Regions from separate parts of the Paraflavitalea devenefica genome, predicted to be linked through region 2. Evidence: riboswitches for the same ligand, from Rfam matches in the RefSeq annotation. Region 2 holds a riboswitch; the other holds the start of a gene.
What was found. Region 2 has a riboswitch for thiamine pyrophosphate ahead of pnuC (nicotinamide riboside transporter PnuC). Riboswitches for the same ligand answer to the same signal wherever they lie in the genome.
Positions count from the first base shown of each region.

Region 1: another riboswitch for thiamine pyrophosphate. It lies ahead of HB364_RS05835 (class I SAM-dependent methyltransferase); the one in region 2 lies ahead of pnuC (nicotinamide riboside transporter PnuC).

Region 1 covers NZ_JAARML010000001.1:1,433,462-1,441,657, forward strand. The annotation lists gene HB364_RS05830 (outer membrane beta-barrel family protein) at 1-1,784, shown strand, start outside; TPP riboswitch at 1,870-1,971, shown strand; gene HB364_RS05835 (class I SAM-dependent methyltransferase) at 2,050-2,757, shown strand; gene HB364_RS05840 (AIR synthase family protein) at 2,754-3,812, shown strand; gene HB364_RS05845 (thiamine phosphate synthase) at 3,817-4,470, shown strand; gene HB364_RS05850 (Trm112 family protein) at 4,467-4,703, shown strand; gene HB364_RS05855 (GLPGLI family protein) at 4,735-5,547, opposite strand; gene HB364_RS05860 (sensor histidine kinase) at 5,677-7,152, shown strand; gene HB364_RS05865 (response regulator transcription factor) at 7,149-7,841, shown strand; gene HB364_RS05870 (hypothetical protein) at 7,831-8,112, opposite strand; gene HB364_RS05875 (response regulator) at 8,171-8,196, opposite strand, start outside.
Region 2 covers NZ_JAARML010000002.1:116,305-124,500, forward strand. The annotation lists gene HB364_RS10055 (SusC/RagA family TonB-linked outer membrane protein) at 1-1,709, opposite strand, end outside; gene HB364_RS10060 (acyl-CoA dehydrogenase family protein) at 2,011-3,117, opposite strand; gene pnuC (nicotinamide riboside transporter PnuC) at 3,170-3,820, opposite strand; TPP riboswitch at 3,879-4,021, opposite strand; gene HB364_RS10070 (tetratricopeptide repeat protein) at 4,133-5,293, shown strand; gene HB364_RS10075 (AlbA family DNA-binding domain-containing protein) at 5,431-6,816, opposite strand; gene HB364_RS10080 (alkaline phosphatase family protein) at 7,218-8,196, shown strand, end outside.

The DNA.
Region 1 (8,196 bases), on a different contig from region 2:
TTACCAGCAACTATTTTTACAACCGCTATAGCCCCAGGATAGAAAAAGAAGTAAGGCAACAGAACTTCCTGCCCGATGGGTCAACGCTCGACCGGGTGTCGAACAGCCTCACCAACAATATCAACAACAGCCATAAGCTCAACCTCAGTGCCGATATAAAACTGGACTCCTTCCACTCCATCAAAATATCACCTTCGTTCGGGTACCAGTCAACGGATAATAGCAACTACAGCGAATATGAAACCCGCCGGCAGAACAATTCGCTTACCAACCAGGGTTTCACTAATACACAGTCTGCCAGCGATGGCTATAACTTCCGGAATGATATCTTATTCCGCAAAAGGTTCCGTACCAAGGGAAGAACGTTCTCCCTCAGCCTGCAAACGAACCTCAATGCCAGCGACGGGGAAGGGACGCAGCTATCGGTCAATAAATTCTTCAATCCCGATGGCAGCCCGCTCAGCACCGATTCCATTGATCAGCGCAACAGCAATGCCAGCGACCTTCGCAGTTATAATGTGAGGGCAGTATACACAGAGCCTGTGGTTAAAAACTCGCTGCTGGAATTCAGCGTGAGCAATAGCCTCAGCAAAAGTACTTCGGAGAAGACCACCTGGGATTATAATAAAGTAAACGGAAAATATGATGAAGTCAATGAGGAGCTTACCAATAATTATGAGAATACCTACGGCTATACCAATGCCGGGATCAGGTGGCGCAGCCAGTTCAAAAAATGGAACTTTGCAGTAGGGGCCAACTGGCAAAAGGCCAACCTGGAAGGCACCATCATTGCCGGCACCAAGGATAGCCTCATTAGTCAAACCTTTTACAATATTCTGCCCACGGCCCGCTTCCAGTATAATTTCACCCGATTCAAAAATCTGCAGATCAACTACAATGCTTCTACCAATCAGCCATCCATGACACAGTTGTCGCCGGTGCCCGATATCAGCAACCCGCTCAACATCAGGGATGGTAATCCCGATCTGCAACAGGAATACACCCATATGGCCACCATCAACTTCATGTCGGTAAATCCTTTTAAGAACAAAAACCTGTTTGCTTTCTTCAACATACGGCATACCAACAACAAGATCGTTAATTATGATACCATCAATGCGTTGGGGGTTAAACGTTCCCGCCCGGTGAATGTAGATGGTGTGTACAATATCTCAGGTTCTGTAAGCGTGGGGCTGCCGGTGCGTTTCCTGAAGGGAACCGTCAACATTGCCTCCAACCTTGGCTATGACAAGAACAAGCAATTTGTCAATAGTGTAGGCAATACCATCAAAACCCTTACCCTGGGGCCTGTATTACGTCTTGATATGAGCCCCACCGATAAATTTGATGTTTCGATCAATGCAGGGATCAATTACAACAAGAGCAAATATTCCCTGCAAACAAATATGGATGCAGAATACTTCTCCCAGAATTATGGCGCTGATGTAAACTGGCAGTTGCCGGCGAGCTTTTACTTTAGCACTGAATTTACCTATACTATCAACAACAGGCTGACGGATGGCTTTAACCTGCGGGTGCCCTTATGGAATGCTTCCATCAGCAAACAATTCCTGCGGTATAACCGCGGTGAACTGAAACTGTCTGCTTTCGACCTGCTCAATGAAAATGTAAACGTGAGCCGCAGCAGTAACCAGAGCTATATTGAGGACAGCCGCATTAAAACCTTACAACGTTATTTCATGCTCAGCTTCACTTACAGCCTCAGCAAAATGGGCCTGGGTCCTGCTGGAGGAGGAGGTGGCCCCATACGGATCATGAGATAGCGCTCACTAAAAAATGAGCAGTCTTCCGCTCCATGGGTGGGCCTTATTTTTTGCCATCTAGCCAAACAGTAATATTTTTGAAATACTTATTGCATCGGGGTGTCCCGCAGCCACACTGCGGGACTGAGATTATACCCGGGAACCTGATCTGGTTAATGCCAGCGGAGGAAATGCAAATGGGCCCGGCGAATATTTTATTAAAATATAAGTGAGCCACATTTCCTGCGCGGGAAATGTGGCTTTTGTTTTTTTAAAATATTACGACATGGAAATACAACAACTTACCAATAACCTCACCAACTGGCAGGGCCGGAAGGAATGGTTTTTCAACCGGGAACATACAGATACTTACGAGCAATGGTACGAGGGGCGTTACAAGCGTGCCGAAGTATGGCAGAAAAAAGTGGTGGGCGGACTTATTAAAAAAGACAGCCGGGTAAAAACCCTCCTGGAATTTGGATGCGGCACTACCCGCTTTACCCGCTGGTGGCATACCATCGGCATTGAGGCTACCGGAGGCGATATTTCTCCCTTTATGCTGGGCCAGGGCGTGCATTTGTTTCAGGGCGACCTGGTGCTGGCCGATTCTCATTATATGCCCTTCAAAGACCACACTTTCGATGCACTTGCTTTTATCACTACGTTTGAATACTACCGCGATCCTGTACAGGTGATCCGGGAAGCTGCCCGCGTAGGCCGCTATGGAATTGTTTTTGGCATGATGAACCGCAACTCGCCCAAAGTATTGCGGAGAAGGGTACAGCAGTTGTTTGGCAAAAATCCTTTCTATGTGACTGCCACCTTCTATACGCCTGCAAAGCTGATCAGCCTTATCCACCAGGCATTGGAAGGCAGGGATTACAGCATAGAATGGACCTGTACCGGCCTGCCCAAATGGTTCCCTGCCCAGCAATGGAGCCTGCCTTATGGCGATTTCTTTGGCCTGCACGTAAAATTCAACGACCAGTTATGAGCAGTTTTACCGGCAGCGGAAAAATACAGGATGCTTTCTTCAGGAATACCATCTACCCGTTTTGCGGCGCAGACCGGCAGGAAGTAACAGCCGGCCCGCAGTATGGGGTGGATGTGGCCGTTATCAACCTGCCCAATGGGATGGACATGGCCTTAACCAGCGATCCGCTTTCTTTAATACTGCGCCTTGGCCTGCGGGAATCTGCCTGGCTTTCGGTTCACCTCATGGCCAATGATATGGCCACTACCGGTGTGGCGCCCATGTATGCACAACTGGTGTTCAACCTGCCGGAACAAACCACCGGCCTGCAGTTTGAAGAATACTGGCAACACATACACCGGTTTTGCAGCGATATTAAGGTTGCCATTACCGGCGGGCATACCGGTAAAGCCGAAGGACAACAATCAACCATGGCGGGTGGTGGCACCATGATTGCCATTGCGCCGGCCAATACCTTTTTATTAAGCAGTCAGGCGCAACCGGGCGATGTAATCATCATTACCGAAGAAGCTGCCCTGCTGGCAACCTCCATACTGGCACTTAGTTTTCCGGAAACCGTAAAAAATAAATGCGGCCATGAACACTATCAGGCCGCCTGTGGGCTGTTTTACAAAACCAGTTCCCTGCAGGCCGGGCTAGCAGCCGTGGATAGTGGACCAGACAAGCAGGTTACTGCCATGCACGATGTTACAGAAGGCGGTCTGTTGGGCGCCTTGTATGAACTGGCTACGGCCGCCGGGTGCGGAGCCGTGATAGAGGTAAATCAACTGCCGGTAGGAGAAACCCAGCAGGCCATTTGTGATCTCTTTCATATTAACCCGCTTTTTTGTGTAGGCGCCGGTTCCATGATCATCACTGTACGGCCCGATGCATCCCGCCAGGTAGTACAACGGTTGCAGGAGAAAGGCATCAGGGCTACCGTGGCAGGTAGCATAACAGAAAAAGAAAAAGGGATCATCATCCGGCAGGATGGCCGGCAAACAAAGCTGCTGCATCCCGGCGCTGACCCCTACTGGGCGGCATTTTTCACGGCTCTAAAAGACGGGTGGCAATAAAATCATGCGCAATCATACAAGAGCTATACGGGGAGGGCTGTACCTCGTTATTGATCCTGCAAAGGGATGGGAGAAGGTATTGCCCGCAGTACAACAGGCCATTGCCGGAGGTATTGATATTATCCAGGTGTGGAATCATTGGCACCCGGAACAGCAGAAGACTGCGTTCATAGAAAAGATATGCCGTGCCGCACATCCTTATCATATCCCGGTACTGATGAATGAAGACTGGCAATTAATGAACGACACTTCCCTCGACGGCGTTCACTTTGATGAGATACCGGCCAGTATAGATGCTATCAGGCAGCAGGTACAGCGCCCCTTTTGGGGCGGTATTACCTGTGGTAATGACCTGCAAAAAGTACAATGGGCTGTTGACAACCGGCTGGATTATATTTCCTTTTGTTCCATGTTCCCCTCCGCTACAGCCAACAGTTGCGAACTGGTGAAAATAGAAACGGTACAGGCGGCCCGCGCCTTAACCAACATGCCCATTTTCCTGGCAGGAGGCATCACTCCCGACAACCTTAGCCTCTTTGAGGGGACCGGCATGAATGGCGTAGCGGTCATATCCGGTATTATGAATGCAGAAGACCCGCAGCAAAAAACACATTCTTACAAACAGGCCCTTCATCACATACAACAAAAAACACCATGAAACCATCACTCATAAACAAGCTGGCCTGCCCGCTGGACAAGCAGGACCTTACGTTGAAAACCTTTTTAAAAGATACGGAAGGCAACATTATAGAAGGCATGCTGTATTGCCAGCATTGTGGGCGCGATTATCCCATCATCTATGGGCTGCCCATCCTTTCACCCGATGAATACCGGGAATTTGGCCTCGAAAAAAGCATTACCAACCACTGGCCCAAAGAATTACCGGGTTAAGCCCTGCTTCGGGTCTCGTTCGGATCTTCTTTTAATTGCCCATTCTCCTGATCATGGGCCGGCCGCCACCATTGCGCTGCATATCCTGCATCAGTTTATCCTGCTCTTCCCGGAATTCCTGCTGGGTGATCTTTTTACCGCCTTTAGGTTCCTTAATAGCGGCTGCATCTATTTTGGGCGATAATTCAAGGGCTTTATAAACCGTCCGGCCATTATTGATGTCTATGGCGAGGATCAGTCCGGGTAATTGTCCCTGTATCTCCGGGCCGGCAGCTACCGGTATGGCGGGCGTGAACCAGGCAGTAAAATTGGCTGTATCAGGCACTACCTCCCGCTTCACCTGTCCATTCACCACACTGGGCTGCATCCTGGTGCCAATGCGTTGCGCAATGGCCTGCTGGCAGGAATAGCCTAAAATGGTCCTGGTTTCCCCGGTGAGTTTCCAGTTCAGCTTATTGACGGAGTCGGTCACAAGGAACTTTTTGGTACCCAGCTCCCGCGACTCAACAATGGTGCCTTTGCCAAGATCGGTGAAAGTAACATCATCCGCTCCGGGTCCTACCATACGAAACTGGACCCTTCTTCCTCCATCTTCGGAAGCAAATGTCTGGTCATCGGCCTCTTCCGGTGGCAACTGCTTGCGCAGGGATTGATTGTTGGCAAACAATACTTCTATCTTGTCGGTCCTGGTGCGGGGTATCTGGCGTTGCATCTCTTCCGGCATGCCTGCCATTCTGAACTGGATTTCCGAGGTGCGTTCATAAATGATCTTTCCTTCGGTTTGCTGGGCGGCAGCTACCTGCATGCATAAGGCGGCCACTGCGACTATTCCTATTTTTTTCATATCCTGGTTGATTTTGTACCAAAGCTATAACAGGCCTTTGGGCAGGCAGGTTAACGCACCTTGCTTTAATGTTAATTAAGGTTAAAGCGCAGCAACCTTAAAAAATCAATCACCTACTTTTGTAACACAATGGCTGCACGAAAAGTACAAATCTCTGTATCATCCATCTCGGTAGTACTCATGCTGCTGGCCATTCTGGCCATTGTTGTATTCCAGGGATACTGGTTGCGCAAGAATTACAGGGATGAGCTGGAGAACCTGCACATACGCACCAACGTATTGTTCAGCGAAACAGCGCAGCAATACCAGATAGAAAAACTACAGCTGGATACCAATTTTAAGATCCGCCTGCCAGCCCATGAACCGGGCATGAACGCTGCTTACCAAACATTCAGGCGCTCCGATTCCGGGACCCGGAAACAAAGACTGGGCTCTGTAATTGTTTCCCTCAATAAAACTTTCAGGACTTTTCGCGACGATGATAGTATACACGGACGGATTGACTCATTGCACATTGTAGGACCTCCCGGGGGCATAATGAAAATGGCCCGTCCCAACCAACGTGTGATGCAGTTTCTACAAGGGCTGGAAAATCCGAAGGATTCATTAACGGTGAAAGAAGTGGCTGATCGTTATGCCCAGGCATTGAAGCGGGAAAATATAGACATTGCTTTTGCCGTCGTACGTGGTCCGGCAGAACCGTTCGATGAAAGGATGCCGCCTGATTTTGGAACAGACAATATCATCACCCTGGGATTTGCCTATGCCTATTCCTTTTCATTGGAGTTGGAAGGTACCATCCCCTATGTACTTAAAAAGTTAACGCCGCAAATACTGGTATCGTTGCTGCTGGTAGGCCTTACCATTTTTTCTTTTGTGCTGATGTACCGCAACCTGCGGCGGCAACGAAAGCTTACCCGCCTTAAAAATGACTTCATCAGCAATATTACCCATGAGCTCAAAACGCCCATTGCTACGGTGAGTGTTGCTATTGAAGCCCTCCGCAACTTCAATGCCCTGCACGATCCGCAGCGTACAGAAGAATACCTCGATATCTCGGCCAACGAATTACAACGGTTGTCCCTGCTGGTGGATAAGGTGCTAAAACTCTCTATGTTTGAAAAACAGCAGATCGAACTAAAGGAAGAAACATTCGATTTTAAAGAGCTGGTGGAAGAAGTGGTGGCCTCCATGCGCCTGCAGTTTGAAAAATACAAAGCGGCTGTGAACATACAATTGCAGGGAGAGAATTTTACCATTACTGCCGACCGTATGCACATTACCAGCGTTATTTTCAATTTGCTCGATAATGCCCTTAAATACAGCAAAACCCATCTGGCCATACAGATTGACCTGACCTCATTGCCCCAATTCATCGAAATGAGTATTACCGATAACGGCATTGGCATATCTTCCGAATACCAGAAAAAGATCTTCGATAAATTCTTCCGTGTACCCACCGGCGATACCCACAATGTAAAAGGGTATGGGCTGGGGCTTAGCTATGTAGCCTACATCATGGACCGTCATAAAGGCATTATTAGTGTGGAAAGCCAGCCTGGTATTGGCACCCGCTTCACGACCAAACTCCCCAAAACACCATGAGCAAAACCAAAATATTATATGTAGAGGATGAGACCTTCCTTGGGAAGATTGTGAAGGAAAGCCTCGAAAGCCGGGGGTTTGAGGTGGTGATGGAAAGTGACGGGGCAGAAGTATTACAAACCTTTAAGCGCATCAACCCTCAGGTGTGTGTGCTGGATGTGATGTTGCCCAATAAAGACGGCTTCACCATTGCAGGGGAGATACGGGCCATAGATGAAAAAGTGCCTATTATTTTCCTGACGGCAAAAACACAGACGGATGACCTGGTGAAAGGGTTTTCTACAGGCGGGAATGATTATATCCGCAAACCGTTTAGCATGGAAGAACTGATCGTGCGCATTGACAATGCACTGCGTTACCGGCATAATGGCAAGCCCGCCGGCGCCACACAGGATGAAGTGAAAATGGGTAAGTTCCAGTTTCATCTTACCCGTCAAACGCTGATAGTAGGCAAGGAAGAACGTAAGCTGTCGTTCCGGGAAAGTGAATTGCTGAAACTCTTATACGAGAACCGCGATAAAATCATTGACCGCAAGGATATTCTTACCCTGCTTTGGGGCAATGACTCTTTTTTTAATTCCCGCAACCTCGATGTGTATATTGCCAAGTTGCGTGGCTACCTCAGGGATGATGAATCCCTCGAGATCATTACCATCAAAGGAGTTGGCTACCGTTTTATCATTGCATAACAGTGCTGGGCTTTCTCAGCCGCTGCCATACCCACATAATGGTAAAGCTGGGAATGAAGTCGGTAAAAGGAAGTATTTCTTCTGCGAAGTTGAACAGTCCGCCAAAGGCACCCTTCCATCCGCCAAAGAGGCGATAGAAGATGATGGCAGAAACTGGTGCCCATACAATATCTCCCAGCTCAGCCAGGCCCGGGATGGCGTAGGTGGCATAACCAATGATATCCATCAGGATACATATTAGTAAAGAAGGTTGGGAAACAGTTTTGTTCATGGAGCGTGCTATTAAATTACCGTCAAGACGATAATTTGCCAGCGATAGTTGTATGGAATTACACCAATAATGTCCTGTTCTTCA
Region 2 (8,196 bases):
AAATTACGGCCGTACCAGAATTCTGTTTGCGATTTATATACTTCCACATTATTGCCCAACGTAAGGCTCAGGTTAATATCATTAATAGCGTGCTTGCCGGTTACCAGCAGCGTGGAAGTAGTGATCTGGTTGTTGCGGGTACTCTGGGAGATGGCTCCTCTTTCTTCCCCGATAATCGTAGTGCCAGCAGCACGCACACTGGAAAAATTATCCGTGTAATAATCTGTTCCCAGCCGGTAAGTAATATTCAGGAACTTGAAGGGGTCATAAATGGCATTACCTACAAAAATAAACCGGTCCACATCATCTGTGATAGGATTGTTTTCAATACCCCAATAGGGATTATCTGTCCCTACAATTGTTCTTTGTGTACCGTCCGGCTTCAGGTAATTGCGCATATCGTCATTCTTTGGCCAGAAGATCACGCCCAGCATCGTACCACCGCCACTCGTCGTGGTGGAGGTTGCTTCAGCAACACCTTTTCCCTGCAATACATAACGCCGGTCGGTCCTTGCATAACTGGCGCTGCCACCTACTTTAAATTTATCACTCACCCTTGTATCGGCCGATACACGGAATGATTTACGGGTGAAGTCGGTATTTTTCACAATACCATCCTGGTCAAAGAAAGAACCCGATGCATAAAAAGTAGTCTTATCATTGCCGCCGCTCACCGAAACATCATGCCGCTGGGTAAAGCCTGATTGAAAGAAATTACCCAGGTTATCATAAATGGGCTCTCCGGCAGTAAATGCCGGTCCCCAGGAACCGGTAGAAGCGGGGTTAAAAACACCTTGCTCTCCTTGTTTATACGTGCTTTGCATATCGGGCAACCGGCTCACATGATCAAAGGAGGCTGTACCTGAATAACTAATAACTGCTTTTCCGGCAACACCTTTCTTGGTAGTGATGACCACAGCGCCGGAGGCAGCGCGCAGGCCGTACAGGGCGGCCGCGGCCGGTCCTTTCAATACAGTAATGCTCTGTATATCTTCCGGGTTGAGGTCAATGGCGCGGTTGGAAGGAGGAGCCGACTGACCTACCAGGTTAGTGCCCTGGGTCACGGCCGTGCTGTTATCCATCGGGATGCCATCAATTATATACAGCGGCTGGTTATTACTGCTTAAGGAAGTACCACCCCTGATCAACATAATGGCCGAAGCGCCGGGAGCGCCGCCGGAATTGGTGATCTGTACACCGGCCACCTTGCCCTGCAGGGCATTCACCAGGTTGCTCTGGTGCGATTCTGTTAGTGCCTGTGCTTTCACTTCCTGCACGGAATAACCCAATGCCCGTTTTTGTTGTGTTACGCCAAAAGCAGTTACCACCACAGCAGTTTCTGTTTTCCCATCGTCTCCCTGCAACTGGATCGTTACCGTGGCAGGGCTATTGGCATTTACAGTCACAGATTCGGTGGTCATGGGATAACCTACATACGATACTTCCAGTGTGTACGTGCCGGCATTTACTTGGCTGAACGTGAACCTGCCGTCCTTGTTCGTAACAGTGCCCCGGCTGCCGGGTCTTAAAAAGACGGAAGCGCCCTCTACAGGCGCATTCTTTTCATCGAGAACAGTTCCGGTAATGTTTTGTGCTGCTGCATGCAGCATTCCTGCTAACAGGAAAATAGCGGTCATGCGCATAATCCGGAGCAGCCTTCTTTTTCCGGACCGTGCATAAGCATGCGGGCGTGTGTGGCAATTTTGCATACCTGAGTGATAGTTTTTGGTTAACAATAGAAACGGTGGTTTATACAAACCATCCTTTTCAGAACGGCCTGTCTGTTATAAACGCGTTAGTCCTTATATCAATGCCGGTTTTTGCAGTGGTTGCAATGGGTGTCGGTTCTTTTAGCTTTTCAGCCTGCAGGGTTGTGCAATTGTTTGTACGGCATTAGGCAGGGGGAATGCTTGTCAGGCTGAGCCTGTCGAAGCCGGATTGGTATACAATCTATTGTAAGACGAAAGTTACGTATAGATTGCTGCACCGGGAAGGGCAGCTTTTTATGGTTTACTCCTGCGGATAAACCAGCAACGTATGCTGGCTGGCTGTATGCAGATCGCGCCATACACGGTTGATCGCTGTGGAAGGATTGGCAGCGGTAAGGCCACAGAAAGGATACAAGGCATCTACCTGTTGCCGGGCAATCGTGGCCAGGCGCCGGCTGGTATGGCTCATCTCCTGTAATAAAATATCAGTTACAGTTTGTTGGGAAAACATCATTGCCCAGGACCGGGTAATGGCTGTATAGAATTGTGTTCTTGCCTGTTGAAGTGTTGCTGTTGCTTCCTGCAGCATAGCTGTCAAAGGCGGGAGGGGAGTGCTGCCATTGGGGTGGTTTATCTTCTCTGCAAATAAATCATGGCAAAGGTCCAGGAAACGTATGGCCATACCGGAATAATTAACGGCCAGCGTGGCTTCGGCAAACTGCAGGAAAGGAAAATGATAAACAGGGTCGGTTAAAACAGCCCGGCCTGGTTGAAGCACAAAACTTCTGTTGGCAGGAACGGTCAGCCTGTTTACGGCAAACCCATTACTGGCAGTAGCGATCATACCGGTAGGCTGCCAGTTTTCCCGGATCGTCACTTCTTCCCGGTGAAACCAGAAAGACTGCACCAGCGGACCACCTGCCAGGTCCTGCAGGGTAATGCCATCCTTTTCTATCACACAATTGGCAGTAAATACGGTGGCATGGGGTGTGCCGGTAGCATAGTTCCATTCGCCGGTGATCTCATAACCATGGGCGGTAACTTTGGCAACACCCGAAGCCTTGCCGCTTCCTGCCAGGCATACCTTACTGTTGTTATATACTTCCTGCGCTGCCGATGGTTCAAGGAAGCCGACAAACCAGTTGGCCCCGCTGCACAGGGTTACCGTCCATCCCGTGCTGCCATCTGTCCATGCCAGTGCTTCTTCTATGCGCAGGGCTTCCGGCAGGGGGAGAGCCAGTCCGCCATAGGCGGCAGGTACAAATAAATTAAACCAGCGCTGTGCATAAATAATCGCCAGTTGTTCATCATGCAGCCGGCCGGCCTTTTCTGCTTCGGCAGATAAATCACGGATGGCCTGTACCACTTCAGGAACTATAACAACAGATGGATGTGATGGTGTGCTCATAATAAATACAAAAATGTGAAACGTTAAACCTGTAGCCTCAAACGCGAAACCCTCAAACCTCTGCACTCAGGCTCCTGGCTTCCGGATGCTGAATCCTGGATTCTTTCTTCAATATCTTACTCCACTTCCTATATCCCAGTATCGCTACAATAAACAGGAAGGTAGTCAGCGCCGCATACAAAGGCAATTGTTTGTGCAGTAATAGGGGCACAGCAAAGGCATTTGATATATTCAGTAATATCCAGTTCTCGATCTTCCGTTTGGCCAGTAACCACATGCCTGCCCAGGCGGTACAGGTTACCCAGGCATCCCAAAAGGGTACTGTAGAACCGGTGAGGTGTTTCAGGGAGAGGGAAAACACCACAAAGCCAACCAGCACGATCAGCAATACGATCATCCATTCACGCCGGTTACAGCGCGAGATCTTTACCGGCGGTAAATGTTTCTTTTTCACCCAGTGCCACCAGCCATACACGCTCATCACAATATAATAGCCATTCAGCAGGCATTCGGCGTACAGACCGGCTTCAAACAAAATAAAAATAGAGAGGCTGGTAGCTGCAATACCGGTAGGGTACAGCCAGATCTTATTGGCTTTGGCAAAAAGTACTTCTGATACGCCAAGCGCCAGGGCCAGCCATTGTATAAAGGGAGTAGCGGCTAATTGTTGTCCCAGTAAAGTGAACCATTCTGATACGTTCATACAAAACAATTAAATAGTATGAACCCAAAGGGAGATGGTATGCGCATTAAACGCATTAGTAAGTATTATTCCTCATCCCTACGCCGGTATTATCCGGATCAGGTGTCTGAAAGAAGCATTGCTTCTTTCAATGGGTATAATCTCAGCCTTTCTTTCAGCCTCCCGTTTGTACCGCGAAGCAAGGCACCCCTTGAGTCGTAAGGGGGCAAAGATAAGGCTAAAAAGAAAAAATGGATTTTCTTTTATGGATTTAACCATGCTGTGCATCACAGCTCCCAATCAATACCCGGTGATATTTAAACCAATCGAATTATGATCTGTAAACCTGTTGTATCCTGTGTGATCAGTTTGTGTATGGCGCTTACCGTGATGGCGCAACCTTCCGCCCTTGACAAAAACAAAGTACAGAACCTTTTCGAGGAGCAGCAATACGAAGAGGCCATCAGCTACCTGCAGCCTGTTATCGGCAGTGATTCTGCCAATGCACAGGCCCTGCGCCTGTTGAGCTATGCCTATTATATGAATGAGGATATCCTACGGGCGCAGCAGTGTTATTGGAAGCTTTTTGATCTTGATTCTAACAATATTACTGCCAATCATTATCTCGCTACCATCTATTACAACAGGGATCCGGATATAGCCATGAACTTCCTGGGCCGCCTTATCCGGCTGCAGCCGGATAAGGCCCAGTACCATCGCGGACTGGGCGAGCTGCTCAGTCGTGCCAAAATGAAAGATTCCGCTTTACTATACCTGAATCAGGCCTATGCACTGGCGCCGGGTGATTACAAGAACCTTGTGTCATTGGCGGAAACACTCATTGATATTAAAAACTATACGAAGGCAGATAGTCTCCTCGAAATAGGACTGGCGCGCGACTCTTTGAATATGTCCGTGCTGAAATCCCGGATCAGGAGCGCCTATGAAGCCAAAGACTACAAAAGCATTCCGGTGCCGGGCGAAAGGTTAATACGGCTTCAGGAAGTAAGCTTAAACACCCTTACCAAAGTGGTGCTGGGCTACTACAACCTGCAGCAGTATGAAGATTGCATTCGTGTATGCGAGTACATGTTCAGCATGGAACTGAACGTGGAAGCTGTTTATTACTATGAGGCAAAAGCATTGGCCAAATTAAAAGACTATAAGAAGAGCAATGAGATGCTGGAAATATGCCTCGGGAAAGCCATCTCCAAAAATGCGGAAATGTATTATTTCGATCTCGGGCAAAACCATGAAGCCACCCGGCAATTCAAAAAAGCAGTGGCTGCCTATGATACCGCCTTCTATCTCTTTAAAGCACCGCTGGCGTTATACAATTGCGGCCGTATCTATGAGGCGGAACTCAAAAATGAAGCCCTCGCACGCCAGTACTATACCCGCTATCTGGCTCTCGCTAAGCCCGAAGCCCCCGACGAAAAAAGAGCCTATGCCTACGTAAAGGAACGGTGGGGCAAAAAGAAGCCGAAGAAATAATTTACCACCCACTTTGCCGCCCACTTATGCTTACCAGGAATTTTATTAAGTATTCATAATATGCTCATTTATACATTAATAGGTCTTGTGTGTAGGCAGGCGCCACAGTTTTTTACCACCCACTTTACCACCCAAGATCATGTTGTTGGTGGCGGTATTTGATTGATTAGCCACTTGCCCGATTTGTCTGATCCTTCTCTTGTAAGAAGGCCTAAGTTGCGCAATTTGGTAATATGATTATCTACAGAGGTCTTTCCTTGTCCAATTACATTTGATAATTGGGGTTTGGTAATTCTTTCCTGTTCTTGAATTGCCAGTAATATCTTAATAAGCGGAGTGTTTAAATGCAAACTCCAGCCTTCTAACCATTTTTCAAAGGCAACCGGGCGATAGAAAATGACGGTGAAAAAGCCGCCTATTTGAAAGGTAGGTTCTATCAGATTAACTTCTTTCATCGTATCCCGCATGCGCTTAATACCCGATCCTACTTTTTCAACCAGGGCAATCCGCTGCATTAACCCAAAAATTAACGGGTTTCTGGAAAAGCTTTTTGTCCCAAACTCCTCTGGTGTAATTGTACTTACTAACCCTCCCGGATTACTGATTTCCACCCTGTCGTCATATATCTCTACCATTGTTACACCTCCCTTATCATAATAGCTTCTATGGCAAAGTGCATTTGCCAACGCTTCTCTGAAAGCCGTTTCAGGAATTTCAAGTATTTCTTTGCGCGGGCCGCCGTCCTCGCTTTCTATATCGTATCGCAGGTTTAATTTTGAAATGATATATTTCAATGCCTCCTCATATTGCACTACAAGGTTGCCTGTAATCTCTTTACTATCGAGAATATATCGTTTGTCTGTCCCTTTGAAAAGAACACATCGGAGAATAGCATGGTCAATATGGTCTTGTACGTTTTTGGCAAAAAACAATACAGCAGCATTCGTGAACTTTTTATCAGGGGTAATAAGTTTCAGGTTTTCCAGTAATCTATGCTCATGAATATTAGTTGTAATGCCAGCTTTTTCGGTAAACTCTTTAAAATAATCAGAATCGAAATCCTCAGTATACCTGAAGGATGTACAGGGAGCTGTATCAAAAAATATACTATCAGAATGTTGAAAAAACTTTCGCATCTGTTCAATGGAAATTATTCTTTCAGAGTTCGGGCCATTGCGAACATAAATACTTCCCGATACAGCATAGGGTTTTTGTTCCCCGGCGGGACAATCAAAACAGAGTATAGTCTTGCCATTTACTGGTCGTTCCCACACCTTTATAGGAATAGCAGGATCGATTAAATTAATCACACCCTGTATCCTTGAGCGTTGCGTGTTATCCAGTGTAACACCTGTGATTTGCTGTTTGTCATTTACTCCTACGAGCAATACGCCTCCTGCGGCGTTGGCAAAAGCACATAACTCAGTTGCTAATTCACTAAGTTTGGAAGGAAATGATTGCTTATACTCAATAGTGTAGCCTTCTTTCTCTTGTATTAGTAATTCCAGTTCCCGTGATGTCATAATTATAAGCGTATGTGATGCTGCACTTATATCAGTACAGCCTGAGTTGTTATACCCGGTTTATAAAAGTATAGTTTATTAAAAAAAGATAGGGCTTACGCAGTGTGAGATCGTTATGCTAATAGACGATAGTGGAAATATCCAAATTACGAAAGTAACTTTTCCGGGAATAATTCTTTAGGTGGAATACTACATATCAACCCTGCTCCAATAAAAGGTACTTGAACACGCGTCACAGTTAAAAACCAGCGGCCCGCTTTTAAGCGGCCCGCTGTTTTTTAATATATACCCGGCAGAATCCTGCACGACAGCAAACGATTGCGTTAATTTATTATAAAGACTGTCTTTCCCTCCCATCCTGTTATATATTGCGTACTTTTCTGTAAATGAACCCTCTAGCAATGAAGAAATATATTCTCTTATCTTTTGCATCACTGCTGGCCGCTTATTCATGGGCGCAGCAAGCCAAATATGTAGTATTGATTACCATTGATGGCTTTCGTCCGGATTTTTATATGGATGCTTCCTGGGGTACGCCCAACCTGCGTATGATGAAAGACAGTGGTGTTTGCGCCCGGGGTGTGAACAGTGTTTTCCCCTCCGTTACCTATCCCAACCACACCACCATCATCACCGGCGCTACGCCTGCCCGGCATGGTGTGTATTACAATGCTCCTTTTGAGCCCAATGGAGCCAGCGGACAGTGGTACTTTAATTACGATGCAATCAAAACACCTACACTCTTTGATGCAGTACATAAGGCAGGTCGCAAATCGGCCAACGTAATATGGCCCGTAACAGTAGGAGGGCCTATTGATTACAATGTACCCGATGTATGGTCGCCCAAAATAAAGACCGACCGCCGGGAGATCACGGCCGCCAATACCACACCTGCCGGCCTGTGGCAGGAACTACAGGAAAAAGCTACCGGTGTATTGGAAGCTGCAGACTTTAATATGGTAAAGGAAGAAATGGTCATGGATGAGAATGTAGCCCGCATGGGCGCCTACATCATCAGAACCTACAAACCAGCGCTCACTGCCCTGCACTTCGCCTGTACAGATCACTACGAGCATGCACAGGGCCGGGATGGTTACCTCGTACGGCGTGCAGTAGCCGGGGCCGACAGGGCGCTGGGCACCATTATAGAGGCATTGGAGCGTGCCGGTATTAAAGACAGTACGGCCATCATCGTTACCGGTGATCATGGTTTTGTAAACATCAATACGGCTTTCAATCCCAATGTGCTGCTGGCGCAGAATGGCCTTATGAAAGATGTTAAGAAAGACGACTGGAAAGCGCAGTTCTATCCTTCAGGAGGCTCCGCCTTCCTGCACCTGAAAGATAAGAATGATGTGCAAACGCTTAACCAGGTGCGTC